DNA from 4 places in the Arsenophonus sp. aPb genome. Region 1 is predicted to be linked to each of the others. Evidence: predicted binding sites of a transcription regulator. Region 1 holds the regulator's gene; each other region holds the start of a gene.

Evidence for each region. The regulator CRP, encoded in region 1, controls carbon source genes, mostly activating them, when cyclic AMP is high. The targets are predictions, from matches to a motif close to ATGTGANNNNNNTCACAT.
Region 2: adhE (bifunctional acetaldehyde-CoA/alcohol dehydrogenase) is a predicted target of CRP. The motif match lies at 3,445-3,462, and genes of this name have one in related genera.
Region 3: msrB (peptide-methionine (R)-S-oxide reductase MsrB) is a predicted target of CRP. The motif match lies at 5,897-5,914, and genes of this name have one in related genera.
Region 4: QE177_RS11680 (NupC/NupG family nucleoside CNT transporter) is a predicted target of CRP. The motif match lies at 1,535-1,552, and genes of this name have one in related genera.

Annotation. Positions count from the first base shown of each region.
Region 1 covers NZ_CP123499.1:3,040,461-3,048,251, reverse strand. Annotated here, with positions in the region: gene polA (DNA polymerase I) at 1-1,440, shown strand, start outside; gene yihA (ribosome biogenesis GTP-binding protein YihA/YsxC) at 1,929-2,552, opposite strand; gene QE177_RS13760 (peptidylprolyl isomerase) at 2,836-3,402, shown strand; gene QE177_RS13755 (hypothetical protein) at 3,600-4,289, shown strand; gene QE177_RS13750 (aminodeoxychorismate synthase component II) at 4,500-5,075, shown strand; gene QE177_RS13745 (DUF488 family protein) at 5,324-5,680, shown strand; gene crp (cAMP-activated global transcriptional regulator CRP) at 5,930-6,562, opposite strand; gene QE177_RS13735 (phosphoribulokinase) at 7,113-7,791, opposite strand, start outside.
Region 2 covers NZ_CP123499.1:1,642,853-1,650,643, forward strand. Annotated here, with positions in the region: gene QE177_RS07315 (TonB family protein) at 1-127, opposite strand, end outside; gene cls (cardiolipin synthase) at 576-2,036, shown strand; gene QE177_RS07325 (YchE family NAAT transporter) at 2,534-3,178, opposite strand; gene adhE (bifunctional acetaldehyde-CoA/alcohol dehydrogenase) at 3,679-6,345, shown strand; gene QE177_RS07335 (thymidine kinase) at 6,522-7,151, opposite strand; gene QE177_RS07340 (H-NS family nucleoid-associated regulatory protein) at 7,769-7,791, shown strand, end outside.
Region 3 covers NZ_CP123499.1:1,660,602-1,668,392, forward strand. Annotated here, with positions in the region: gene selD (selenide, water dikinase SelD) at 1-477, opposite strand, end outside; gene QE177_RS07380 (NAD(P)H nitroreductase) at 487-1,038, opposite strand; gene sppA (signal peptide peptidase SppA) at 1,288-3,168, shown strand; gene ansA (asparaginase) at 3,324-4,346, shown strand; gene pncA (bifunctional nicotinamidase/pyrazinamidase) at 4,357-5,019, shown strand; gene QE177_RS07400 (DUF1315 family protein) at 5,055-5,309, opposite strand; gene msrB (peptide-methionine (R)-S-oxide reductase MsrB) at 5,367-5,780, opposite strand; gene gapA (glyceraldehyde-3-phosphate dehydrogenase) at 6,130-7,125, shown strand; gene QE177_RS07415 (D-hexose-6-phosphate mutarotase) at 7,248-7,791, shown strand, end outside.
Region 4 covers NZ_CP123499.1:2,622,879-2,630,669, forward strand. Annotated here, with positions in the region: gene deoC (deoxyribose-phosphate aldolase) at 1-18, opposite strand, end outside; gene QE177_RS11680 (NupC/NupG family nucleoside CNT transporter) at 91-1,377, opposite strand; partial or broken gene QE177_RS11685 (TatD family hydrolase) at 1,640-2,044, opposite strand; gene QE177_RS11690 (IS6 family transposase) at 2,124-2,807, shown strand; gene QE177_RS11695 (TatD family hydrolase) at 2,844-3,245, opposite strand; gene QE177_RS11700 (patatin-like phospholipase family protein) at 3,235-4,302, opposite strand; gene prfC (peptide chain release factor 3) at 4,498-6,087, opposite strand; gene QE177_RS11710 (triacylglycerol lipase) at 6,483-7,349, opposite strand; gene fliB (flagellin lysine-N-methylase) at 7,670-7,791, opposite strand, start outside.

The DNA of each region.
Region 1 (7,791 bases):
GTCGCCGGACTTGGACGTCATGATATGGATAGTTTGGCACAACGGCATCTCAATCATAAAACCATAACCTTTGAAGAGATTGCCGGCAAAGGAAAAAATCAGCTAACGTTCAATCAAATCCCACTTGAGCAAGCGTCAACTTATGCAGCCGAAGATGCAGATGTCACTTTATTATTACACCAAACGCTTTGGCCTCAACTTGAGGCAGAACCAAAATTAAAAGGAATTTTTCAACAGATAGAAATGCCGCTAGTACCGGTATTAGCTCATATGGAGCGAGTTGGGGTGCTTATCGATGCAAATAAGCTTGCTAAACAATCTCAGGAAATAGCAAGCCGATTAATAGAAATTGAAAAAGAAGCTTATGCTATTGCTGAGCAAGAATTTAATTTAGCATCCCCGAAACAGTTACAAGCTATTTTGTTTGAAAAACTTCAATTACCAGTGGTAAAGAAAACACCAAGTGGGGCACCTTCCACTAACGAGGAAGTACTAGAGGAGCTGGCCTTTAGTCATGAGCTACCAAAAATTATTTTGCAACACCGTAGTTTGTCAAAATTGAAATCGACATACACCGATAAACTACCGATGATGATCCATCCAAAAACGAAACGGGTACATACTTCTTATCACCAGGCAGTAACGGCAACCGGTAGACTCTCTTCTCGCGATCCTAATTTACAAAATATTCCGGTTAGAACTGAGGAGGGACGAAGGATCCGCCAAGCTTTTATCGCTCGTGATGGTTATAAAATTATCGCTGCAGATTATTCGCAAATTGAATTGCGTATTATGGCTCACCTTTCACAGGATAAAGGATTGCTTGATGCTTTTGCCGAAGGACAAGATATTCATAAAGCAACTGCGGCAGAGGTTTTTGGTGTATTGTTGACTGATGTTACTAATGAACAGCGCCGTAGCGCAAAAGCGATTAATTTTGGTTTAATCTATGGTATGAGCGCTTTTGGATTATCCCGTCAGTTAGGAATTACGCGTGGCCAGGCGCAGCATTATATGGATCGTTATTTTGAGCGCTATCCTGGTGTTTTGAGTTATATGGAGCGTACCCGTAAGCAAGCTGCGGAGCAAGGATATGTTGAAACGCTAGCAGGACGCCGACTCTATTTGCCTGATATTAATTCCCGTAATGCAATGCGACGTAAAGCATCTGAACGTGAAGCAATTAACGCCCCGATGCAAGGAACAGCGGCCGATATTATAAAGAAAGCGATGATCGCATTAGATAAATGGATTGAATCGATAAAACCTGATCTCTATATGTTGATGCAAGTACACGATGAATTAGTATTTGAAGTAAAAGAGTCTGAGGTTGATCGGTCACAACAAAAAATCCGTCAGTTAATGGAACAAAGTATGCAACTAACTGTTCCACTAAAAGTTGATGTTGGTATTGGTGATAATTGGGATGAAGCACATTAAATAATAAAGTATTTTGTCCGAGGAGGCTGCATTTATGCTATTTGTCGATAAAAATTTTAGTTAAACTAACTTATTTTTATTCGTGACAAAATAACGTAATAGGTAATCACTTACTTTTATTAGATGAGTAACCCAACAGTTTTAGCTAAGCAATGCAGTTTTTATCACTAAAAATGTATAATATTGACTAATAATGCACTAAAGTTATCAAAAAATAAGTATTGATTACATTAAGTAAAGTTATAGCCTCAATGCAGTGAAAAAAAAGTAACAAAACAACTTTTTTTTCTTCGCGAAATAAAGTAAAGTAATTCGCGTAGGGTACAGAGGTAAGATGTTCTATTTTTAAAATCTATTACTTTATGTAATCAGATAAGCTGATTATTAAGCTGCTCTAGTCAAATAATAGACTAGAGCATTTTTTTATTTGTATTTAAGAAAATGTAAAAATTTTGATAAAAAATGTCTTTAATTATTCTTTATGTTGATTAATTGCGTTCAGAATGTTGTTCGTTAAACCATTCATCTAATTTAAGTTGTAATTTATCAATACCCATTTTTTTTAATGAAGAAAAGGTTTCAACTTGTATATTACCAGCCACTGTTTTTAATTTATTACGTACTGCTATAAGTTGAGCTTTTCTTTTATTCGGTACTAGTTTGTCTGCTTTGGTTAGCAATACAAGTATGGGGATATTCATCGCCACAGACCATTCGATCATCTGTATATCCATATCTTTTAATGGATGACGAATGTCCATTAATATTATCAACCCTTTTAAACATTTTCTTTTTTGTAAATATTCACTTAATGCTTGTTGCCATTGGCGTTTAACTGATTCGGGCACTTCTGCATAACCGTAACCAGGTAAATCAACTAGCCTAATACCCTCTGCGACTTCGAACAGATTGATTAACTGTGTTCTGCCAGGCGTTTTACTAGTCCGCGCTAAATTTTTTTGTTGGGTAAGTGCATTCATTGCGCTTGATTTACCGGCGTTAGAACGGCCAGCGAAGGCAATTTCTATACCATAATCGTTTGGTAAATGGTGAATATCAGGCGCACTTGTGACAAATTTTGTCTTGTGATAATTGTAATTTTTGTTTGCCATCATTGTTTCTCGCTGATTTCGGCTTAAAGTAGAGAAATTATACCTGTAAGAGGATAAATTAAGATAGTAATAGCTACATGAAAGATAGATGATTATCTGTTAATGAGTTTTATTAAAAATAACATTTTTTACATAAGAAAAAAATATGGAATGTGACAGAATAGATCCTATTATTTAATTAGGTCAATTTAGGCCAGTTATGTATTTTTACTTAGTATAATGACCTGACGGTACTAAATTTTAGCTTACATTTTCATCTAAAATATAATTAAAAGGAACTTGAATGTTAAAACGTTTTTTTGTGCCGCTACTGGTAGCGTATATGGTTAGCATCTCTTCTTTTGCTGTCGCAGCTGAGGGTACTATTGTTAAATTAGTGACTTCTAAGGGTAATATCCTACTTGAATTAAATAATAAAAAAGCGCCTATAACTACCGATAATTTTATTCAATATGTAAAAGAAGGTTATTATCAAAATACTATTTTCCATCGTGTGATCCCAGGTTTTATGATACAAGGTGGTGGCTTTATTAGTGGTTTGCAACCTCAACCAAATATTCGCTTGCCAATCAAAAATGAAGCTGATAATGGTTTACGTAATTTACGTGGAACAATTGCAATGGCGCGCACATTAGCTAAGGATAGTGCGACTAGCCAATTTTTTATCAATACAGCTGATAATGCATTCTTAGATCACGGCCAACGTGATTTTGGCTATGCCGTTTTTGGTAAAGTGATTGACGGAATGGATGTTGTTGATAAAATTTCGAGTGTAACAACAACAAATATTGGTCCCTACCAAAATGTGCCAACTGAAGAAATAAAAATTATTTCTGCCAGTATAGAATAATTTATTTAATAGCAGAAAATATTTTCTGCTATTAAATTTAACGTAATTTTGAATATTTAATGACAATTGAAAAACTACAATAATTTATCTGTCTTTATCCTGCTATTAGTGGCCAAACTTTTCTTTATAATAAAACAAAATTTCCATCGGTTTATTAATTTATATCGTTATCATTGTTGCTAATGAGGAATTATTGTTTGAGTAAGCTATTACCTAGTTGCCAGAAACTAATAGAGAATGTTGTTGAACCTAAAATAGAACATAAAAATAGTCAATTTTCAGACTTGTTAAATATGGCGCCAATGTCTACTTATTTTTTGGATGAGAAAATTAAATACACTCCGGGTGAAATGATTCGATTTTCTAAAAAAACACAAATGCTTATTTCAAGTTCGCCTACATTGAGTCGGGCATTGAAAACATTGGAAGTTGACGGTTGGAAATTAGTTATAGCGCAGCGAGGGCAAGGAACTGCTACCGATTTGCGGCGAAAAACTGTTTTTATTTCAAATCGAGTTTTGAATCATCCTAATTTGACTATACAAGCACTATCCCATGAAATTGGGCATATTTTTTACACTGAAAAGCCAAATATAAAATCTAAATCAAATTTTATTTCTTATTTTTTAGCGAGTGAAGGTGCTGCGACGATTAAAAATATTGAGATCCAACGAGAAATTATTAATCAAATGGCAGTAGATATTGGAATTATGGCAAATCCAAGAAATATAAAATGTTATAATGAAGTCTATGATAATTATCTTATTGATAACAAATTTGATGAAGCGACTAAATATATTGGTGAAATTTATCGACATAACGAAATAACATCAAATAATTTAAAACCTTATGGCCAATATTATAACGAAGTTTATAATAGTTTATAGTTATCATTTACAATTATTCTAATTGATAATTATTATGTTTATTTATTAAAGTGAAACATTTTGATTGATTTTTGTGAGCTATTTTTTTCTGCGGTTATGGTATGATACCCAGCTTTATTTGTTATGGTATTATAATCTGTACAATTTGCCTTAATAATAAAGATCAAAATTAAGGAATTATTACTATAAAAATCATTTGGATAGCTAGTTATGCTTTTGATAATTGATAACTATGATTCGTTTACCTATAACCTTTATCAATATCTATGTGAATTAGGGATTGAGGTTGTGGTTAAGCGTAATGATGCAATAACTATCTCGGAGATAGAAACATTAGCGCCGACACATTTAGTCATTTCACCGGGTCCATGTACACCTAATGAGGCGGGTGTTTCACTAAATACAATTTCCTATTTTGCTGGTAAGATCCCAATTTTGGGTGTTTGCCTTGGTCACCAAGCGATTGGTCAGGCTTTTGGTGCTTCTATTGTTAAAGCGAGAGAAGTGATGCATGGTAAAGTTTCAGCAATTCATCATAATCAGCAAGGTATTTTTAAAGGATTAAATCGCCCCTTGCAGGTAACCCGTTATCATTCTTTGGTAATTGATGCTGGAACATTACCCGCGACTTTTGAAGTGACTGCTTGGACGTTACATGATGGAAATATTGATGAAATTATGGGTATTCGGCATAAAACCCTCCCTATTGAAGGTGTCCAATTTCATCCGGAAAGTATCTTGAGTGAGCAAGGACATGAATTATTAAATAATTTTCTAAAGTATTAATATATTAGAAATTAGTTCACGTTAGGCTATTTGTATTCAATGATTATTATAACTATCAATGTTGGATAAAAATAGGCTTTATTTTGCTTGAATTGTAAATTTCCATATGGCAAAAGGAGTTTATAGTAAGGTATCTGTTTATATATTATTAAAACATGTTTTTTGTATTTACTATCGATAAAGGGCTACTATTAAAGATAATAAAAAAATTTTTGTTAAATTCTTTATTATCAAAAAATGGTACCAAGATGATCATCTGTAAACGTGTTTTTACGGACAAAACTGGTAATAATGGCTATCGGGTATTAGTTGATCGGATATGGCCTCGAGGCATCAGAAAGCAAGATATTCGCTATGATGAATGGAATAAAAATGTTGCTCCCTCGAATGATTTAAGAAAATGGTTTCATAAATATCCAGCAAATTTTGAGCAGTTTAAGCGACTTTATTTTGCAGAATTAGAAAATAATCCTGATAGTTGGCAACATTTATTGCTTAAAACAAAATCAAACTGTTTGGTGCTTCTTTTTTCCAGCAAAGATGAAGATCATAATAATGCCGTAGTATTAAAATCATTTTTGGAAAATAAACTTAATAAGGTTTGATTATTATATTTTAGCTATCTAGTTAATTTTGTAATAGATAGTCCAGTTATTTTTAATTTTAAATATCATATTAAAGCAATGTCATCACTCAGCTATCCAATTTATTCTGTTTACTATCGTTTTTATTCTATTTTTTATTATTATTGTGGATTATATATTCATAATTGATATATATATTAATAAAAATAACAATAAAGAAGCTTATAAAACCAATACGCTACATAAACGTAGGTACTGGTTTATAAAATATTAACGCGTACCGTAAACGACAATGGTTTTACCGTGAGCAGAAATCAGATTTTGATCTTCTAGCATTTTTAGAATACGTCCCACTGTTTCGCGTGAGCATCCCACTATTTGACCTATCTCTTGACGAGTGATTTTAATTTGCATTCCATCTGGATGCGTCATCGCATCAGGTTGTTTGGCTAAATTTAATAATGTTTGTGCAATGCGGCCTGTGACATCTAAAAAAGCTAAATTACCGACTTTTTCAGAAGTTGTTTGTAAGCGTTTAGCCATTTGCGCTGATAACCGCATTAAGATATCTGGATTTACCTGTATTAATTGGCGGAATTTTTTATAAGAGATTTCAGCGACTTCACAGGCGCTTTTAGCTCTAACCCAAGCTGTTCGTTCTTGCCCTTCCTCAAATAATCCAAGTTCACCAATAAAGTCCCCTTGATTCAGATAGGAAAGGATCATCTCTTTTCCTTCTTCATCTTTAATCAAAACAGCAACAGAACCTTTTACAATATAATAAAGCGTTTCTGCTTTTTCGCCCTGATGAATAAGAGTGCTTTTGGATGGATATTTGTGAATATGGCAGTGTGACAAAAACCATTCAAGAGTAGGGTCTGTGTGTGGTTTGCCGAAAACCATTCGCGTAATCCTCTAATGTTATTGCAGCCTGAATACCAAAATACGAGTCTTCACAAGGCTGGCTTATCTTATAAAGTTCTAACATAGCATACTAACTTGTTTAGTTTGGGAAAGTTAATATTAACTATAGGGTATATTGATTCGGAATTTTTGGTATTGATCTTAACCATACTATAAATGTGCTTTTGCTTTGTAGCATAATAAAAGCATCCTGTCTCTACTGTCTCGATTCAGCAATATTGTATAAGCCAAAAAATTCATATTTTAGCAATAAGTTGATTAGTTTTATTGTATTTATTAATAAGTATCACTAAGTAAATATTACAATTAAAAAATTAAACTCGAATAATAATATATTATTTCATAAGTTATCAAATTATAGCAAAAATAAATATTAACAATGTAAAATAATTACTTATTAAAATAATTAACAATGAAATATTAACGTTATTATTAGATATACATAAAAGATAATTTTATGCATAGTTTGAATCTTAAAATGGTTGTAAGAATAAAAAATTGATATAAGTAAAAATATAATGCTGTATTGTTAGCTTCTTTTATGGATAATTTTTTTATTAGTGACGAGCTTTTTTACTAATGGAGTCATAATTAACTCCAATGCTAAACCTAGCTTTCCACCTGGAACAACTAATGTATTCATTGATGATATAAATGAATTATGTAACATGGATAAAAGATAGGGAAAATCGATCTGGGTTAGACCATTAAATCGGATTACTATAAAACTTTCATCGGGAGAAGGAATCGCTTTAGCGGAAAAGGGATTAGAGGTATCAACGGTTGGAACACGTTGAAAGTTAATATGGGTGCGAGAAAATTGTGGGGTGATGTATTTAATGTAATCTCCCATTGAGCGGATAACGGAATCCATCACGGCTTCTCTTGAATGACCCCGTTCTGATGTATCACGAATTAGCTTTTGGATCCATTCAAGATTAACAATAGGCACAACGCCGACTAATAAGTCTACATGTTTAGCGACATTGTATTTTGATGTTACAACACCACCATGTAACCCTTCATAAAATAATATATCGGTATTTTTAGGTAATGTTTCCCATGGCGTAAAAGTTCCAGGTTGAAGATTGTAGGGAACTGCTTCATCGTAGGTGTGTAGATAATGTCGACGTTTTCCTGTCCCTTTTTCGCCATACTCGATTAAACTTTGTTCTAGCAGACCAAAATCATTGGATTCGGGCCCAAAA
Region 2 (7,791 bases), 1.4 Mb from region 1:
TAGCTACTGACATAGATTCAGCTGTCGAAGCCGATAACATAGGCTGCAATAAAAACCAAGATACCGCTAACGAAGCATGTAGAAATAATGATAAACCAATAAATGATGCCGAACGGATCCAACGCATGAGAAAATTCTTTCTTAAATTAAGCAAATTAAATAAGTTGTATTCTAAATGCAAATAGCAATCATATTCAATAAGGATAGTCTGCTAAGATTAAAAAAGTATCTAGTAGTCGATAAAATTAGGCAATGATCGAATTTTTAATTAACGATATCAACATAGAAAGCCATAAAAATTAACCAATCAATAATGTATTTACTCATTTAAAATAACCAGCATTAACATTGGTGGTATAAAATAATAATCGACTAGTTGATTTGACAAACTATTACCCATGCAAGCAGCGAAAAAAATATAAAAATAATTAAAATATTCATAAAATACATTAAATTACTTTCACGAAAGCTAAAAATCATACTTTTAATATTCATAACAAATTTTATTTTGCTATAGTGAATAACCAGATAATTAAGAGTATTCAACTAACTCTAAAATAGGAACATCTTTGCCTATGGCAACCGTCTACATATTATTGAACTGGGCTTTACTTTTTCTGTACTGGCTAATGATCGCCACGGTTACTATACGCATTTTATTAAAACGACGCCCGGTTACTTCGGCCCTGACCTGGCTATTGATTATTTATATTATTCCACTGGTTGGCGTTATTGCATATCTGGCTTTTGGTGAGTTACACCTTGGCAAACGACGAGTAATGAAAGCAAAGAGGATGTGGCCTTCAGTTGAAACCTGGCTTGAAAAACTCAAACAATCTAAACATATTTTTTGTAAAAGTAACAGCCGAGTGGCTGAACCTTTATTTGAACTCTGCGAAAAAAGACAAGGAATTGGCGGCGTTAAAGGTAATAAAATTCAACTTTTAACCAATTATCAAGACGCTTTGACTACTATTATACGCGATATTAACGCAGCCCATTATAATATCGAAATGGTATTTTATATTTGGCAAGACGGAGGATTAGTTGATGAAGTTACGCAAGCCCTGATTAATGCGGCAAAACGTGGTGTAAAATGCCGAATTATGATTGATTCTGCCGGTAGCTGGTCTTTTTTTCATAGCCATCAACCAAAAAAAATGCGACAAGCTGGAATAGAACTAATAGAATCATTAAAAGTAAATTTGTTCCGTTTTTTTCTTCGTCGAATGGATCTGCGTCAACATCGAAAAATAATCATTATTGATAATTATATTTCCTATGTTGGTAGTATGAATATGGTTGATCCTCGCTTTTTTAAGCAAAATGCCGGTGTGGGCCAATGGGTAGATATCGTCGTCCGGATGGAAGGACCTGTCTCAACAACACTTGGCATTGTTTATGCCTTTGATTGGGAAATGGAAACGGGTCAACGCATTCTTCCCCCCCCCCCCGATACCAATATTATGCCATTTGAACAATCAAGTGGTCATACAACCCAAGTGATTGCTTCAGGCCCCGGTTTTCCGGAAGAATTAATTCAGCAATCTTTAATAACCGCTATTTTTTCTGCACGTAAGCAGTTGATCCTAACTACCCCTTACTTTGTTCCCAGTGATGATCTAATTCATGCTATTTGTACTGCAGCGATGCGAGGCGTAGAAGTATTAATGGTCATCCCTAATCGAAATAATTCTTTTTTAGTTCGTTGGGCAAGCCGGGCATTCTATTCGGAATTATTAGAAGCCGGCGTTAAGATTTATCAATTCAACGATGGGCTTTTACACACTAAAAGCCTATCTATTGATGGTGAGTTAAGCCTAATCGGTTCAGTTAATTTAGACATGAGAAGCCTTTGGCTTAATTTTGAAATTACTGTTGTTATTGATGATAAGAGTTTTGGTAACGATTTAATATTAGTTCAATACGATTACATTGCTCGCTCTACGCCTTTGATTCAGAAGAATTGGAATAAACGCCCGTTATGGAACCGTGTTATCGAACGTATTTGCTATTTTTTTAGTCCGTTATTGTAATTTTTTATAAAAAGATAAGGTACAAAAAATTATTTTTGTTAAATTAAACTTAATACCAATAAATCAACCAATAACATTTTTTTCCATAATAGTCAGATAATGATATTCATATATACATCTTGGTTATAAAAATAAGGCTAATTTTTATAAATTATGGTGCACACAGTTAATTAGCTAATTAATTCATTGTGCAAATCGCCAGCATAACTTACATCTACAAGCGTTATAATCAAACTGATTACTAACAAAAAATGTTTCAATTTTAAATCATTAATCACCAAATTAGTCATAAACTAAAATGAATATCGCTATCTTAGCAAACGAGTGTTTTTTTAACCTATATAAATGAGATTTATCATGGATTAATAATTTATAAAATTTACAACTATTAGATAAATAAAATTTTTAATATTTGATTTTATAACAATATCAAATCAATATCCGAAAATTTTATAAATAAATCATAAATATCACTGAGTTATAATGTTATTGTTAGTTTAAAGCAATCCGGGAAAAACTGATTTAGTCCCTGTGATGATAAACTCAATTCCAAGTGACATTAATAGTAATCCCATAATACGAGTAACAACATTAATTCCCGTTTGTCCTAAATACTTAACTAGAATTGTTGCTGAGCGAAAAAGTAACCAACAGCACAAAGCAAAAAAGATACAAGTTAACGATAGACCAACTAAATTTTGCCATCCCAGCCAGCGAGAAGACCAGACAATACATGAACTGATTGCTCCAGGCCCAGCCATTAATGGAAGTGCTAAAGGAACAACACCAATGCTGTCACGAATAACGCTTTCTGATTTTTCTTGTTTATTCTGCTTATCTTCACCTATTCGACCACTAATCATAGACATAGCAATGGCCGCAATGACTATTCCGCCAGCAATACGAAAAGAATCAATAGAAATACCAAATAATTTTAAAAAAACCTCACCCACCAATAACGAAATACATAAAATAATTGCCACAGAAAAATTAGCTACTAAATTAGTTCGATTTCTTTCTGTCACAGATTGATAATTAGTCATACTAATAAATACAGGCAAAATTCCTATCGGATTAACTAACGCAAAAAGACCTAAAAAAAACTTAATATAATTAGGAAGATCCAGTAAAGTACCAACCACAATTGTGTCCCTCACTCAAAAATTAATGCTTAGCTAAAAATTAATTATTCATAACAAATAATGTTTAGCCTAGGCAGGAAAAACACTTTATCTTAGCGTAGCATACTTATCTAGCTAAAATTTAAAAACTCAATCCAATAACAAAATAAGTTTCTAAATTAGATGCTATACGAAATTTTGCTAACTTAACTTTTGCTATTTACTTATATTGCTAATTGAAATTATCCTTATATAAATTATTACTGAATTGATTCAGTATGCACTTTTTTTGATAAAGATCACTTTAGCGCTATTTATAAATGGTAAGCTATATATCTATTGAGTACTCATAAATATAATGAGCGTTTTTGTTTATTTTTATAATGGGAATTTTTTAAGTCAATTAGCTTACAAAAAAATTAATCAGCACTTATATAATATGTCACGTCATATTTAATTATATTGCTCCTAATTTAGGCTAATTGACTAAAAAAATTTAACATTTATTAGGAGTAACCATTATGTCTGTAACTAATGTTACTGAACTCAATGAACTTGTTGCGCGTGTCAAAAAAGCGCAACAAGAATTTGCTAATTTTACCCAGGCTCAAGTTGATAAAATTTTTCGTGCTGCTGCTCTTGCAGCTGCTGATTCTCGCATTCCTTTAGCAAAATTAGCAGTTGAAGAATCAGGTATGGGAATTATAGAGGATAAAGTGATTAAAAATCATTTTGCTTCAGAATATATTTACAATGCCTATAAAGATGAGAAAACTTGTGGCGTCCTGTCAGAAGATCTTACTTTTGGAACTATAACAATCGCTGAACCTATTGGCTTAATTTGTGGCATTGTTCCAACAACTAATCCTACTTCAACAGCCATTTTTAAATCTTTAATTAGTCTAAAAACGCGCAACGGTATTATTTTTTCTCCCCACCCTCGTGCTAAGAAAGCTACTAACAACGCCGCCAAAATTGTTTTACAAGCCGCTATTGCTGCAGGTGCACCAAAAGATATCATTGGCTGGATTGATGAACCCTCCGTCGAACTTTCAAATGCATTAATGCATCACCCCGATGTTAATCTTATCTTAGCAACCGGTGGCCCGGGCATGGTGAAAGCAGCTTATAGCTCAGGAAAACCTGCCATCGGCGTAGGTGCGGGTAATACACCTGTAGTTATTGACAGCTCTGCCGATATTAAACGTGCAGTTGCTTCAATTTTAATGTCAAAAACTTTTGATAATGGTGTTATTTGCGCCTCAGAGCAATCTGTTATCATTGTGGACGAAATTTACAATCAAGTACGCGAACGTTTTGTCACTCATGGCGGCTACTTATTAAAAGGTAAAGAGCTTAAAGCGGTACAAAACATTATTTTAAAAAATGGTAATTTAAATGCCGCTATTGTTGGTCAACCTGCGGTAAAAATTGCTGAACTAGCCGGCATAAAAGTACCCCTAAACACTAAAATTTTAATCGGGGAAGTAAAAGCCACAGATGAGAGTGAACCCTTTGCCCACGAAAAACTCTCGCCATTACTTGCCATGTACCATAGTAAAGATTTTGCTGATGCCGTTGGAAAGGCAGAAAAATTGGTTGAGATGGGAGGTATCGGTCATACTTCTTGTCTTTATACCGATCAGGACAATCAAACTGAACGAGTTAATTATTTCGGCGAAAAAATGAAAACCGCACGCATCTTAATTAATACTCCGGCATCTCAAGGTGGGATTGGTGATCTTTATAATTTTAAATTAGCTCCTTCATTAACATTAGGATGCGGCTCCTGGGGTGGAAATTCTATTTCTGAAAACGTGGGACCTAAGCACCTAATTAATACTAAAACGGTAGCGAAAAGAGCAGAAAATATGTTGTGGCATAAACTTCCTAATTCTATCTATTTTCGTCGTGGTTGCCTACCAATAGCGCTGGAAGAAATTGCTACTGACGGGGCTAAGCGGGCTTTTATTGTTACTGACAGTTACTTATTCAATAATGGTTATGTTGATGAAGTCGTTAAAGTATTAAAAGCTTATAATGTAGAAACTGAAGTCTTTTTTGAAGTTGAAGCTGATCCAACGCTGAGCATTGTTCGTAAAGGTGCCGCTTTAATGCATACCTTTAAACCAGATGTGATTATCGCATTAGGTGGCGGGTCTCCTATGGATGCAGCTAAAATCATGTGGGTAATGTATGAACATCCTGAAACCCATTTTGAAGAGCTTGCTTTACGTTTTATGGATATTCGCAAACGGATTCATAAGTTTCCTAAAATGGGTGTTAAAGCCAAAATGGTTGCTATCACCACTACATCAGGTACGGGCTCTGAAGTCACACCCTTTGCTGTTGTTACTGATGATGCTACCGGCCAAAAATATCCTTTAGCTGATTATGCAATTACGCCAAATATGGCAATTGTTGATGCAAATCTGGTCATGCATATGCCTAAATCACTTACTGCATTTGGTGGACTCGATGCGATTGTTCATTCATTAGAAGCCTATGTTTCAGTTCTTGCAAGTGAATACTCTGATGGACAAGCTTTGCAAGCTTTAACGCTGTTAAAAGAATATTTACCAGCAAGTTATCTAAATGGGTCAAAGGATCCGATTGCTCGTGAACGAGTGCATAATGCAGCAACCATCGCTGGAATTGCCTTCGCTAATGCCTTTTTAGGCGTTTGCCACTCAATGGCTCATAAGTTAGGCTCCGAATTCCATTTACCCCATGGCCTAGCTAATGCGCTGCTAATTGAAAATGTCATTCGCTATAACGCTAATGATAATCCAACGAAGCAAACAGCATTCAGCCAATATGATCGCCCTCAAGCTCGTCGTCGCTATGGTGAAATTGCTGATCATTTAGGGCTAACATCACCGGGTGATCGTACGGCCAACAAAATTGAAAAACTCCTTAATTGGTTAACAACACTTAAAACTGTACTCGGCATTCCTAAATCTATTCGTGAAGCTGGGGTAGCAGAAAAGGATTTCTTAGCGAAGGTTGATAAGTTATCTGAAGATGCCTTTGATGATCAATGTACCGGTGCGAACCCGCGCTTTCCTTTGATCGCTGAACTAAAACAAATTATGTTGGATTCTTACTATGGTAATAATTTTACCGAAGAGAAAAATATATTTCTGCCTGCTGAGGAAAAAAGTCATCGAGTAAAAGAATCTATTTAATAAACATTTTATTTGTAACCATTTATTTAATAATTAGCACTGAAAATATATTCGGTGCTTTTTTAATCTCAAAATATTTTATCAATCCTTATTTGAAAATAATTTAAAATAAAAATAGTTATTATAGGTAATTAATTTTCTTTTAAGAATAATAAGTGAATAAAGGAAGTCAAAAGTTATTTAAATGGAACAACTGAAAAAGGTTTTTCACCCGCCTCAATACATTTAGTGTGCTTAATTGCATCCACATAATGTCTACGACAAACTGAAATATATTTCTCATTGCCACCAATTTCAATCTGCTCTCCTTGATAGACAGCAAGTCCATTATCATCTAATCGCAAAACCCTACTTGCTTTACGCCCACAATAACAAATAGTTTTTAGTTCGATAAGCTTATCTGCCCAAGCTAACAGATAGTGACTGCCAATAAATAACTCACCACGAAAATCTGTTCTTAATCCATAACACAGAACCGGTATGTTGGTATAATCAACAATTTCACAAAGCTGAGTAACTTGTTCTTTAGTTAAAAACTGACACTCATCAACGAGTACACAATGAATTTTTTGATAGCTATTTTTTTCTTTTATTAATCTCCCCATATCTGTCTGTTGCGAAAATAATATTGCATCTGCAACTAAACCAATTCGGGATGTTACTTTACCTTGAACAAATCGGGTATCAATCTCAGCGGTGAAAATAAGGGTATTCATCCCCCGTTCATTATAATTGTATGAAGACTGAAGTAGTGAAGTTGATTTACCCGCATTCATTGCTGAATAATAGAAATAAAGCTGAGCCATTAGCCCTTTCCTCTTAGCTATTTAGACAAACATTTTGAAAGTTTACCACATACATTATCAAACATTATTCTTCATTTCATTTGATTATAAATATTGATAACTAACATAACAGATTTTTTAGTAATGTTTATAGTTATGAAAAAGTCACTATGTTTTAAATGCCATTTTCTACAAACAACAGCTTTATTTTAACAAAGTATGTGATAAGAAAAGATTATTAATAGCTAACATTCATCATAAAACTTAGATACCTAGTAGTAATAACTCAACAAAAGCTTAATAAGCAAACTCTTTTACACATATTAAGTTAAAATTTAGTTTATGTTACATACCATAAAGTTGAATAAAAATAAAAAACATCGTCTTTACATATGAATGAAATTCAAATATAAAAGCAATACTATCATTTTCGTATAGATTTTTAAGTATGCTCGGTATCTAATATAAGATATATAATATTTTCCAGTAAAAGCATATATTGCTTTTGCAAAGAAGTTTAAGTTTAAAAAAACAATAAATTTAACCTTATTTTGTAACTTCACTATTGCAGAAAATAAAATAGCATTCTATTATTAGTAGACATCAGCCAACATTCATTTTAATTCGAGACCAGGATAATGAGCGATTCATTGAAATATTT
Region 3 (7,791 bases), 1.4 Mb from region 1:
AGCGGTATTAACAACACCTGTCACGGCGAGACCAAATATAGGCTCTGGCGCATCAATTGAATGACCTCCAGCAAGTGAGATGCCGGCATCCTGACAAACCATTCGCCCCCCTTCAATCACTTGCTGTGCTATCTCAGCTGGAATTTTATTAATGGGCCAACCTAATATCGCAATCGCCATAATGGGTTTACCACCCATTGCGTAAATATCACTGATTGCATTAGTAGCAGCAATACGCCCAAAATCAATTGGTTTATCGACTATTGGCATAAAAAAATCCGTTGTACTGATAATCCCTACGCCATTGCCAAGATCATAAATAGCAGCATCATCATTGGTCTCATTGCCCACCAACAAATGAGGATCATTAAATTTTTTACGTTCACTATATAAAATGGTCTCCAATATATTTGGGGCGATTTTACAACCACAACCGGCTCCATGACTGAATTGGGTTAATTTGATTTCTGATGGCATATTTTTTCCTTAATAATAACTGACAAAATCCTTTATATCTTGCGCAGATCCTTTCATAGGAAGGTTGAATTTTGGAGTTCCTAAATAGAGAAAGCCAACAATTTTATCATGTTCTTGACAAGCTAAACCTGATCTGACAACCGGATCCGTCGTCCAAGAGCCGGTACGCCAAATGCCAGCAAACCCCTGAGCAACAGCGGCCATCTGCATAGCATGAACACAACAACCAGTAGTAACAACTTGCTCCCAAGCCGGAATTTTTGTATCGACGACAATTTTGGCAATGACAGTAATGATTAAAGGGGCTCGCAAAGGCGCTTTTTTTGCTTTTTCTTCCACCACTTTTCCCAAATTAGCGTTAATTGCCGCTTTTTCTAGTAACTGGCCAAATTTAACCAGCCCTTGATTTTTAATGACGACAAAATGCCAGGGTCTTAATCCACCATGATCAGGTGCTCTCATTCCGGCCGCCAAAATATTATCCAGTGATTGATCTTCAGGTGCTGGTGTTGTCAGATGGCTCATGGAACGACGGGTTAATAATAGCGTTAAAGCATCCATAGACTCCTCCTTGTTGATATTAACTTTCATTGCAACTAATTAAATAGCTACAAAGAGCGTAGAAATAACGGTTTTATAAGTATGTTTCTCAAAAATAGAATATTATCATCAGCATTAGTATAGTAAGGTAACATTTTCAATCAGCTTGAATAGCAATAAAATAATATTTTAATTATTCTATGAGTTATGGCTGACAATTATCTTATGTACTTTTAAGATAAATATGTTAATCATATAATTGGAGATCACATGCGAAGCCCATGGAATTTAATCGCAGCCTTTTTTAAATTTAGTTGGCGATTACTTAATTTTATCAGACGATTTATCACCAGTTTTATCTGTCTTTTTTTGATTTTTATTGCAGCAAGCAGCTATTTTGCCTATAAAAGTGAAAAAAAATCGACTAGCCAATATCATGGAGCGCTACTTATTGACCTACAAGGAGTGATTGTAGATCAAGTCTCTATCCCTAACCCCCTTGGCAAAATGAGCCGCGAATTATTAGGCTCATCAAGCAACCGCATGCAAGAAAACTCCTTATTTGATATTGTAAATATTATTCGCCGGGCAACCTATGATGACAAAATTACCGGTATCGTTTTACAACTGGATAATCTGATTGGATCTGATCAGCCATCCTTACAATATATTGGTAAGGCATTGACAGAGTTTAAACAGGCGGGAAAACCCATTTATGCGGTGGGTAATGGCTATAATCAATCGCAATATTATTTAGCCAGTTTTGCCAATAATATCTATATGTCACAACAAGGTAATGTCGGAATTTACGGTTTTTCAACCAATAAACTCTATTATAAAACGCTACTAGATAACCTAAAAGTTAATAGTCATATTTTCCGTATTGGTACCTATAAATCAGCGGTAGAGCCATTTATTCGCGATAATATGTCACCTGAAGCACGTGAAGCAGATAAAGTCTGGATCGGTTCACTATGGCAACATTATCTATCAACAGTTGCGCAAAACCGACAAACGACAGCAGAAAATATTTTCCCAGGTGCCGATAAATTGATTGAAGAAATGAAAAGCGTCAATGGTGACAGTGCGCAATATGCCGTTAAACAAAAACTCATTGATCATATTTTTACCAGCGCAGTTATGGAGAAAGAATTAAGCAAAAAATTTGGTTGGAATGATAAAGAGCAACATTTTAATTACATTAGTATCTATGATTATGCCAATGAACAACCACAGAAAAGTCAACTAATGCAACAAAAACAATCTGATGATCAACCTGGAAATATTGCTGTGATAATTGCCCAAGGCGCTATTATTGATGGGCCGCAAGAGCCTGGCATGGTGGGCAGCGAAACAACCGTGGCACAAATACGTAAGGCAAGACTTAATCCAGATATCAAAGCGATTGTTTTACGTGTGAATAGTCCTGGTGGCAGTGTAACCGCTTCAGAAGCGATACGTAATGAACTGGTTGCTGCCCGTGACGCTAATAAACCTATCGTGGTCTCGATGGGAGGAATGGCAGCCTCAGGTGGCTATTGGATTTCAACACCAGCCAACTATATTTTTGCCAGTCCAACAACCTTGACCGGCTCAATTGGTATTTTTGGTGTGATAAATACCTTTGAAAAGAGCTTAGATACAATTGGTGTTTATACTGATGGTGTCTCCACCACGCCATTAGCGGATATCTCAGCGACTAAAGGGATTAATAAACAATTTTCTGACATGATGCAAATCATTATTGAAAATGGCTATCATACCTTTCTAAAATATGTTGCCCAGGCGCGTCATAAGACACCAGCAGAGATAGACAAAATTGCTCAAGGTAGAGTATGGGTAGGTTCAGACGCGCTACAAAATGGCCTGATTGATAAACTGGGTGATTTTGACGATGCCGTAAATAAAGCGGCTGAATTAGCTAAAATTACCGCCCCTTCACTTGACTGGATGCAGCCTGAACGTTCTTTGATTGATCAATTAATATTTGAATTAACTTCAAACGCTGAGGCAATGATGCCCAATACACTACAATTGTTACTTCCGCAAAAAACGGCTAATAACCTTCAGCAACAAATCAAATTTTACCGCCATATGAATGATCCACAAAATCGCTACGCATTTTGTTTAAATTGTGGTGAGATTTATTAATAAACAGGTATTACATTGTTACAACTCTAGCGCCCAGCATATGGGCGCTTTATTTTTATATTAATATTTAACATGCCACAGATTTTATTAATTAACTACTTTATAATTCTTTAAATTTATTTATTTTCACTTATTCATATCCTTGGGTACCGAGAATGGGAAAAAAATCCATCTATGTTGTTTACACAGGCGGCACCATTGGCATGCAGTATTCCATACATGGATATGTGCCAGCTTCCGGGCACCTGCAAAAACAACTAACTAACATGCCAGAGTTTCATCGGGCTGAAATGCCTCATTTCACTATCCGGGAACATAATCCTTTAATCGATTCCGCTAATATGACGCCACTAGATTGGCAATGCATTGCTGATGATATTAGGGATAATTATGAGAACTATGATGGTTTTGTTATTCTACATGGTACCGATACCATGGCATTTACCGCCTCTGCACTCTCATTTATGTTTGACAACCTAAGCAAACCAATTATCGTGACAGGGTCACAAATACCGCTGGAAGCGTTAAGATCCGATGGCCAAACCAATCTTCTTAATGCCTTGTACTTGGCGGCAAATTACCCTATCAATGAAGTAACACTGTTTTTTAATAACAAATTATTTAGGGGGAACCGTACCGTTAAATCACATGCGGATGGTTTTGATGCCTTTACTTCACCTAATTGTCCACCGTTGATTGATGCAGGTATTCATATCCGTTGTTTACAAAGCTGTCCATTGCTAAAAAACGACGGTAATTTCAGCAGCCATAAAATTACCCCTCAAGCCATTGGTGTTGTTACCATTTATCCTGGGATTTCAGTACAAAGCATTGAAAATATCTTACTGCAACCAACCAAAGCTCTTATTCTTCGTTCTTACGGGGTTGGTAATGCGCCTTCACAAACAGCGTTGTTAAAATGCCTTGAAAAAGCTTGTCAACAAGATATTATCGTCGTCAATCTGACACAATGCCTATCTGGGCGAGTTAACATGAATGGGTATGCAACCGGGCACGCATTAGCTAAAGTTGGTGTTATTAGCGGTTATGATATGACTTTTGAGGCAACACTTACCAAACTTCATTATTTACTCAGTCAATCTTTATCAGTAGATGATATTCGTACACTGATGCAAAAAAATTTGCGCGGTGAACTAAGTTATAGCGACAATTATTAAGGATAACATGATGACTCATAGCGCATTATTACTGGTCGATCTGCAAAATGACTTTTGTAATGGGGGCGCCCTAGCAATATTAGATAGTGAAAGTGTTATTAATACAGCTAATGAAGTTATTACCTACTGCCAGCAACAAGATATTGTTATTATCGCCAGCCAGGACTGGCATCCTGCTAATCATTTGAGTTTTGCCGTCAACTCAGGAACTAAAGTAGGCACAGAGGGTAAACTTAATGGTTTACGCCAAATTTGGTGGCCAGTTCATTGTGTGCAACATCAGAAAGGGGCGCGATTGCATCCAGCACTTAATCAGTCAGCAATCCAAGCTATTTTTCAAAAAGGAGTTAATGCCACAATTGATAGTTATAGTGCTTTTTTTGACAATGACCATCAGCATGCAACTCAGTTAAATTTTTGGCTAACAAAAAATCAAATTAAACATTTATATATTATGGGCTTAGCAACAGATTACTGCGTAAAATTCACCGTCCTTGATGCATTACAATTAGGTTATCAAGTAACGGTTATCCAAGATGGTTGTCGGGGCGTTAACCTCCATCCAGAAGACAGCCATAACGCATTACAAGAAATGGCATTAGCGGGTGCCAAACTAATAACATCTTCTAATTTGCCCGTTCAATCTTTTAACCGTGCTAATGATTTTCGCTAAAAGTGATTAATATGTTAATATTTAGTAAATTTTGGTTAGTGTTGTTTACTATCAAATAATTTCTTTAATTCATTTTTTGTTTTCAAAATAATTTTCCCATCCGTACCTACCGTCATATGCTGCGCATTATGATTATGCCTAGCCTGCCAAAGCATAACAGCCTGCAGACTATTTTCTTTTTGCTTTGGGGTTAACGCAACACCATCTGGCCATTTACCCAACTCAACGGCGGTTAGCAATCGTTGATAAATCTCAACTGTCATTAAATCAACCAGTTCATTAAGCTCCATATTTCATTCCTTCTTTTTGTTTTGGATTTATCATTAATTACATCCAATAAGTCTTATTTAACCCTCAGTTACCTCACCAGATTGTTGATCAGTAAAACTTAATGCGACTGAATTAATGCAATAACGTTGCCCAGTCGGTTGTGGACCATCGGCAAAAACATGGCCTAAATGCGCATTACAGTGACCACAACGTACTTCGATCCGTTGCATACCATGAGAAAAATCATCAATATAAGTGACGGCTTGATCATCTATCGGTTGGTAAAAGCTTGGCCAGCCACAACCCGTATCAAATTTTGTTTGCGATAAAAAAAGCGGCGCCTGGCAACATAGACAGTAATAAATACCTTCTCGTTGATTATGTAATAACTTACCTGAAAAAGGCGGCTCGGTTCCGGCTTCTTGAGTGACATGATGTTGCATTTCATTAAGTTTATTCGACTTAATGGGTTTATGTTCTTTTTCTGTCATAAGAAAGCTTTCCTTATTTTCTAGTAAACATAATTATATTTATCTGGTGAGAAAAAGGTAACTCTAAACCATCTCAATTATTTTTATCCTAGCAAAAAGGCTCTTTCTGATCTGATTTGTGATATAATTCACATATATTATTAATATTCACTTTAAATCTCCCTCTCCAGACCGATAATAGTGAATCAAAACATTCACCTTAAGCTTGTTTGCTAAACATACAAAAGGTGCTCTATATGTCATTTTTTATGGTAATTGACACGATTCCGCTTGACGGATGGCAAGGTTTTGGTAACGTTAGAAACAATATTGAATTCTTTTAAATTAAAATATAGCTGGTGGAAATACTATGACTATCAAAGTAGGTATTAATGGTTTCGGTCGTATTGGCCGTATTGTTTTTCGTGCTGCCCAAGAGCGTAAAGATATCGAAATCGTGGCAATCAATGATTTATTAGATGCCAATTATATGGCCTATATGCTGAAATATGACTCAACTCATGGTCGTTTCAACGGTACTATCGAAGTTAAAGATGGTCACCTAGTGGTTAATGGTAAAACTATTCGCTGCACGGCAGAAAAAGATCCTGCTAACTTGAAATGGAATGAAGTTGGTGTTGATGTAGTTGCTGAAGCAACAGGTATTTTCTTAACTGATGAAACAGCACGCAAACATATTACGGCGGGAGCTAAAAAAGTCGTTTTAACCGGCCCCTCTAAAGATGAGACCCCGATGTTTGTTATGGGTGTTAATCATAACACCTATAGTGGTCAAGATATTGTTTCTAATGCCTCTTGTACCACTAACTGCTTAGCTCCGTTAGCGAAAATTATCAATGACAAATTTGGTATCATTGAAGGCCTGATGACCACCGTTCATGCAACAACTGCAACTCAAAAAACTGTTGACGGACCTTCAGCTAAGGATTGGCGTGGTGGTCGTGGTGCTTCACAAAATATCATTCCTTCATCAACCGGTGCGGCTAAAGCTGTTGGTAAGGTCATTCCTGAGCTCAATGGTAAATTAACCGGTATGGCGTTCCGTGTTCCGACACCGAATGTTTCAGTTGTCGATCTAACTGTTCGTTTAAATAAACCTGCCACTTATAAAGAAATCTGCCAAGCGATCCAACATGCTGCAAATGGTGAATTAAAAGGCATTCTTGGTTACACAGAAGATGACGTTGTTTCCACTGACTTTAATGGCGACAAATTAACATCCATTTTTGATGCCAAAGCAGGTATTGCCTTAAACGATAGTTTTGTAAAATTAGTCGCCTGGTACGATAATGAAACTGGTTATTCGAATAAAGTTTTAGATTTAATTGCGCATATTGCTAAATAAATAGCCTAATTACTCACTTCAAGCCGCCATCAATGGCGGCTTTTTTCATTCTAGCATATAATCCAACGGTATTTTTAAACTGACTAATTGGCAATCATAAAAAAGATAAAAAGGTCGAAATTATGAATGACACGACACTGTTTAGCTTACCGGTAAGAGAAAAAATTTCATCCTATATCACGCTTTGCCAGCTCGATGAATTGCCGGTCATTATTGTTTCTCATCCTAAAGTGAATGCCGCAGTCAGCCTTCAGGGAGCACAATTACTTAGCTGGCAGCCCGATGGGGAAAAAGAGTGTTTGTGGTTAAGTAAAAATAGTTTATTCAAAAAAAATACCGCTATTCGCGGTGGAATTCCTATCTGTTGGCCATGGTTTGGTCTGGCCGCGCAACCCAGTCATGGTTTTGCCCGTTTACAAGAATGGCAACTGACAGCACATAGTGAGCATAACGATTGTGTGATCCTCACGCTAACCCTTGCTGATAATGAAAAGACAAAAAAGATATGGCCACATGAATTCACCTTAATAATGCGCTTAAAACTCGCTGCCACCAGTGAAATTGAATTTGAATATTTTGGTACTGAACCTGCCACTGGTGCATTACATACTTATTTACAAGTCAGTGACATAAATAAGATATACGTTGAAGGATTAGGCAAACATT
Region 4 (7,791 bases), 420 kb from region 1:
AAGTTTTAATTCCATCATATAATTCTCTAAAACTAATGACATTGTTGCTTCAGTGTTTAAACAACCGTTTAATATATCAATCTTATTAGGTTACATTGCCGCTAACGATAAAAAGAAGCCAGCAATAGTGGCACTCATCAAATTAGATAATGAACCGGCTAATACTGCTTTCAAACCCAAGCGAGCAACATCTTTACGCCGATTTGGTGCAATTCCGCCTAAACCACCCAGTAATATGGCAACTGAAGCCAAATTAGCAAACCCACATAATGCAAAAGAGATTATTGCTTTAGTATGCTCAGAAAGTACTTGCTTACCTGCGGCAATCACCTCGCTATCAGGTTTTAAGTATTCGCCAAAGTTCATATAAGCAACAAATTCATTAACCACTAATTTTTGCCCGATAAATGAACCGGCAATCGTCGCTTCATGCCAGGGTATACCAATCAAATAGGCTATTGGCGCAAAGATCCAGCCTAAGATCAATTCTAATGATAAGCCTGGTATATAGATCCAACCACCAATCACCGCCAAAATGCCATTAAGCAAAGCTATCAATGCAACAAATGCCAGCAACATCGCACCGACATTTAAAGCAAGTTGCATACCGGAAGAGGCTCCGGCGGCGGCGGCATCAATAATGTTAACTGGCCGCTCTTCGCCAGTCGCCACAGTGACCATATTGACTGCATCATGGGTTTTCTCTGTTTCCGGTACCATTAATTTGGCAAATAACAATCCGCCAGGTGCTGCCATAAAAGATGCTGCGATTAGATATTCCATTGGCACCCCCATTTGCGCATAGCCGGCCAATACTGAGCCAGCAACAGAAGCTAATCCACCACACATAACAGCAAATAGTTCAGAGTTAGTCATTGTGGCAATATAGGGTCTGACAACTAATGGCGCCTCTGTATGGCCGACAAAAATATTAGCGGTTGCCGATAACGACTCGGTGCGTGAGGTACCTAATATCCATTGCAAAAGTCCACCTAATATTTTGATAAAGAACTGCATAATACCAAGATAATAAAGGACAGCGATTAATGAGGAGAAGAAAACAATGACCGGTAAAACCCGTAAGGCAAAAATAAAACCACTACCGCCAAACAGTTCAAACATTTTATTGGAGACCAAACCACCAAAGATAAAATCCATGCCAACTTGTCCATAACCAATCACATTAGAGACTGCATCAGATACAGTTTCCAAAGTACGGCGGCCAGCTGGAACATAGAGAACAAATGCTCCCATTGTCATTTGAATAATAAAAGCACCAAATACGGTGCGGAATTTAATTGCTCGACGGTTACTGGAAAAAATGATAGCGATAAAAATCAATACTACCATCCCTAGCAGGCTCATAATGAGTTGCATGAATAATATCCCTGTGTATTTTATTTCAAATGAAAAATTTCTATTGTTTAAAGAATAAACTGTCAGTTTAATGCGCAGACATTATAACGATTTCGCATTAATAACTTGCAGTCCGTATCACAAATAATCATAACGAAAAATCACGAAAAAATAAATTTTGCGACACATATCACTTACGAAAAGCGATATTGCAAGCAAAAATTATCTAAATAGACACATAATTATAATTAAATAATTTATTGGTATGATTAATTAATTCATATTATGTCTGCCTTTTTTTGATATTAAATAGTTGCAAACTATTATTATAAAGTTGCCTTGCAATTTCCTCTGTTGACTCTTGCCGAAGGTTACATAATGCTTCAAAAACCAAATGTATTCTTTCCGGACGATTAATCTGCCCCTGAAATCCGGCTAATGGCATATCAGGCGCATCAGTTTCAAGTACTAATGACCTTAGCGGCAATTGCGCAACTACCGCCCTGGTTTTCTTAGCTCTCTCATAGGTGATTACACCACCAATACCGATAAAATAGCCTAACCGGATAAAAGCATTTGCTTGCGATAAACTGCCCGAAAATCCATGAATAACTCCCTTTTTCGGCACATCAAATCGTCTTAATAAAGCAGCTAAGTGATCATGACTTTTGCGCGAATGAAGAATAACGGTTCTGTCGCATTAAAAGAGTCTGTTTGATAAGATCGATTTGTAAACCTTGTACTACAAGCAGATATAATTGACTCTTATGAATATTGTTAAACAAAGCTTTAAACGTCTCCACTATCCCGTCGATGTCATTTTAGTTTGTCTACGTTGGTACCTGGCGTATTCCTTAAGCTTGCGTAACCTTGAGGAGATGATGCAGGAAAGAGGTATTTTTGTTGATCACTCCACCATTCACCGCTGGATTTTACGACTGACGCCAAAACTAGCAAGTGTTGCCAGAAAGAAACGAAAAATCTATGGTGGCACCTGGTATCTGGATGAAACCTATATCAGGATAAAAGGGAAATGGCATTATCTTTATCGCGCCGTAGAGGCTAGTGGTGAAACGATAGATTTTATTCTTAGTCAAAAGCGAAATAAAAAATCTGCATTACGCTTTTTAAAGAAAGCTATCCATCAAAATACCTATCCTATGGAAGTGAATATTGATAAAAGTGGTGCTAATCGGGCTGCATTAATGTCACTTAATCAACGTGAGCTGGGGATAAAAATAAGACAGTGCCGTTATAAAAATAACATGGTAGAGCAAGATCACCGTTTCATTAAAAAACGCTATCGAGCGATGCTTGGTTTTAAGACGTACCGAACGGCAAAAGTTTTACTGGAAGGAATAGAAATATTGCATATGCTCCATAAACAACAAATTCCTATCAATGGCCTAATTCTCTGTCCAGTCGATGCTTTTTACACTTTAGTCGCCTAACAATTCTTCTAACTACCACAAATTAAACTTCCAACATTAATGCGACAGAACCAGAATAACCGGTAACTCATATTGTTTAGCTAGCTTTAATTGCTGGATCAACAATGCTTGTTGTTGCTTAACCTCGGCATTCGTAACAAAATAATCTAAGCCTATTTCACCAATAGCAACACATTTATTGCTGTTTTGCTGCAATAATGCCACTAATTCAGTAAAATGATCCGGTAAATAATTTGCAATATACAAAGGATGAAAACCTAATGCGGCATATAAATGCGGATGTTGTTGTGCCAGTGAATATACTCGCTCTAAATTCTCAATACCCACTGACGGGATAATGATATCGGTCACGCCAACTTTTGCAGCACGCAAAAAGCTATCTTCAATATCATGGATAAAAGGAGGAAAATCAAAATGACAATGGGTGTCAACGAACATCAATGACTAATCCTTCATCACCTGATTTAGGTTCTTCATCTTGTTGATTCGAAATCACATCAGCTGATAAAGATGCTGAATTAACCACTTGATTATTTTCAAGTGAATATGGGTAAGATACTAAATCATTAGCAGAAAAATAGTCACTTAAACTAGTTAAAAAATAGTGGCCACATTGACGTCCAATATGATAATCACTATTTAAATTTGCAGCACGGCTACCTAATGCACAACTCATTAAAGGTTTCGGTGGATAAATTTCAAAAATTTGGATACCTGGCGGTGGCGCAGCAATAAATTTCTGGGTCTGTTGATAGCTTTTAATATGTACTTTGATCATCTTGGCCATCCGCCGTATATTGCGGTGTTCCAACCAGCGAGTCATCCTTTTTAACCATTCGGATGTATAATAAATTCCCGAAGGAACTGTTCTAATCACTACAATTGTTTTTGCGCCACGGCGATAAGCTTCCTCAACAGGAATTGAAGCAGTTATACCGCCATCATGATAAAGCTGGCCATTAAATACCGCCCCCTGGCGATAAAATCCGGGAATAGCACTAGACGCCCGAATAATATCTAACCAGCTATCTTGCGTGGGTTGAAAATAAACCGGACTAAAATCTTCATAGCGACATGCACTAATTAAAAATTGACGTCCGCTATTTAAGCAAGACAATCCTTTTGAGAAATCAAGAGGTAATTCACGGGAAGTAATATCAATTAGCCAATCTAAATCAATCATATGGCCACCACGAATAAAACGTAATGGACTAAAAAACTGAGATTTAGTGGTATAATCAGTAATCACTTTACGGGCATAACCGCGTTGTTGACAAAGATAGGCCGATAAATTTTGCGCGCCGGCCGATGTCCCTACCATAATATCAAATGGATTGAAGCCAACACGGAGAAATTCATCCAATACACCTGCGGTAAAAATACCGCGCTGCCCACCCCCCTCACAGACTAATGCTATTTTGCCAAGTGCAGATGCATTATCATCGAAGGTTAAAGGCTCAATATTCCCCAATGTGATTGGTATATATCTTCCCATATTGCTTTCCCCCTAAAACTGATAGTAGACCCTTAAAATGCAATCTGCTATTCAATATCTACTATTGTGTTTAATACTGATATTTTTATCGCCTTAAAAGTTTGGGAGAAATCAATAAATACAACAACTAAAAAAGTCATACCCCCCACTAATAACAAGTGAGGGTAATATAATAAAAAATCAATATGCAATTAATTAATGCTCACGGGTTTTACAGAACCGAATTTCAGGATATCGCTCGCTGGTTAAATTAAGATTTACCATCGTTGGGGCAATATAACTGAGGTTGTCACCACCATCTAAAGCTAGATTCTGTTCATTTTTCCGTTTGAATTCTTCTAATTTTTTCACATCATCACATTCGATCCAGCGTGCGGTTGACACATTTACCGGCTCATAAATAGCTTCAACGTTGTATTCACTCTTCAAACGTGCCACCACTACATCAAACTGAAGCACTCCTACGGCACCAACAATAAGATCATTATTGGCTAAAGGGCGAAATACCTGGACAGCACCCTCTTCGGATAACTGAACTAATCCTTTAAGTAACTGTTTTTGTTTTAACGGATCGCGTAAACGAATCCGTTTGAAGAGTTCGGGCGCAAAATTGGGAATACCGGTAAATTTTAACGCTTCTCCCTGGGTAAAGGTATCACCGATCTGAATAGTGCCATGATTGTGCAGGCCGATAATATCACCTGGAAACGCTTCTTCAACATGGGAGCGGTCGCCCGCCATAAAAGTGAGCGCATCTGAAATAACTACCTCTTTTTTATTTCGTACCTGATAAAGTTTCATACCTTTTTGATAGCTACCAGACACAATGCGTAAAAAAGCCACCCGATCACGATGTTTTGGATCCATGTTAGCTTGTATTTTAAATACAAAACCCGAAAATTTCTCTTCTTGGGCATTAACAATACGACTATCAGCCTGGCGCGGCATCGGTGTTGGAGCCCAATTGACCAAACCATCTAACATATGGTCAACACCAAAATTACCCAAAGCGGTACCAAAAAAGACCGGTGTTAACTTGCCTTGCAAAAAAGCGTCTAAATTAAATTCATGAGAAGCACCTTTTACTAACTCAAGCTCTTCACGTAGCTGAGCAGCAAAGTCATCACCAATGATTTTGTCCAATTCGGTATTATTTAATCCTTTAATAATAACGACTTCTTGAATGGTATGCCCTTGTCCACCTTGATATAAAATAGTCTCATCACGGTAAAGATGATAAACTCCTTTAAATAACTTACCACAACCAACTGGCCAAGTAATTGGGCTACAAGCAATACTTAATTCACTTTCAACCTCATCCATTAATTCCATTGGATCGCGAATATCACGATCTAATTTATTCATAAAGGTTAAAATAGGCGTATCACGCAGCCGGGTCACTTCCATCAATTTACGCGTGCGATCTTCAACACCTTTAGCCGCATCAATCACCATCAAACAGCAATCGACCGCTGTTAAAGTACGATAAGTGTCTTCCGAAAAATCCTCATGTCCTGGCGTATCAAGCAAATTGATCAAACAATCTTGATAAGGAAATTGCATTACCGAAGTGGTAATTGAAATTCCCCGCTGCTTTTCCATTTCCATCCAGTCAGACTTTGCATGTTGATTCGAACCACGACCTTTCACTGTGCCTGCTTTTTGAATAGCTTGGCCAAACAATAGCACTTTTTCTGTGATCGTGGTTTTTCCGGCATCAGGGTGAGAAATAATAGCAAAGGTTCTCCGCTGTGCTATTTTCTGACAAAAACTATTCTCTTTCATTATAACTACCCAGCATACACAACGTGATGTATAAAAATTGGCGAAAATTCTACACTGACAAAACCATTTTGAAAACAAAATTACTGACTAATTAAAAACATTTTTAGTTCGTTGGGGAAATTAAATATAAAAAATATCAAAAAAATTGTTTTTAGCCAGAGATAAATTATTTAATTAAAATACTTATTATCTTATAAAATTTGAACAATATAGGTATATATCTATATATGCTCGAATAAAGAGAGCCATAAATAAAATCAGGATTTACATAATAGGTTAAATATCAACATATTATTCTTATAATATACACGTTTCATATTTAAAATAAACTTATAAAATAATCGACTAATACTTTTATTACAATTGACTATTTTTTATTTTCACTGCATAAAATATTATAAACCTTTTTTTGCTAACATCTGTGCATGATTGACATAAATACCGGGTATATCATATTGATTTGAAACGACTCCAGCAATTTGGTTAACGATATCTACATGATCCATATCATAATCATCACAGATTAATTTGCCTAATCGCATACTATAACGCCCAACAAGCCCATCATTTTCTTTTTCTCGAGAAAAAAAACTATTTAATTGCAACAATGAGGCATGACTAACATCAAATGCATTTATTCCCGAGTTAATTAATGATTTTTTAATAAAACTACCGAATGAATAATAATGCACGCCATTAACAACTTCATCACCTTCACCTCCCCATTCTTTTGGCAAACCTTGTGGATATTTTTTATTAAATTCATTGACGACCTCTGTTGTCAATGAATTTAATGCTTCAACACCATCTTGCGGTTTTAATGTGCCTGATGAAATAAAAGAAATAAATGTGAAAAATATTTCAGCAGCAGTAACAACCACTGTTTCGGTTAATTTACCTGGTATCAATACTTTTCTAACAAGATCCGCTATTTCAGAACCATGATTAACACCATTCATCGAGGTTACGGATGCAATACTGGTTGAATAATTGGCAGCAACATAGCGTGCAAATAAAGCACCTTGACTATAAGCAATCAAGTTGACTTTATCACAACCGATATTTCTCTTGAGTTCCTCGATGTAAAGCCATAATTGCTCTCCATTTACTTCATTTGAATTAACGCCAGACAATATCGGTGAAAACACATTATAGCCCTGTTTTTTCAACCGATTTTCAATAGCAAAAAAACATGGATAGCCAGCTATTCTATCAAAACCAAATAATCCGTGAACTAAAATAATAGGATATTTCGTCGGCATAATTTCTCCTTAGTAATTTCATTGAATATTAAAAAAAATCCAACCGCTTTAATTAGAGTAATTAATTATAAAGTTGAGATCTTCATAATTAAATAATTGAAGCTGATAAAAGGTAAACAAAAAAATATTATATAACAAGTAACTTAAATTCACTGATATAACAATTTCGATTAATTAATTTTTTGATAAATAAGTTAATATAATTCGTATTTAGCAATATAAATTATATAAATATAATCATTATTTAATAAAAATCGAAAATGATATAAAAATGCCATCAATAAAGATGGCATTGGGAAAATATTGCTAATAAAAAACCGCTAATTTAATAATAATAAACAAGATAAATCATCACCAAAATTAAGTTTATCAATTAATTCATCAAGCTGCTGGCGTAAATTAGTGGAATGCTGAGTAACGGTCGAATAATGACAAAACATTA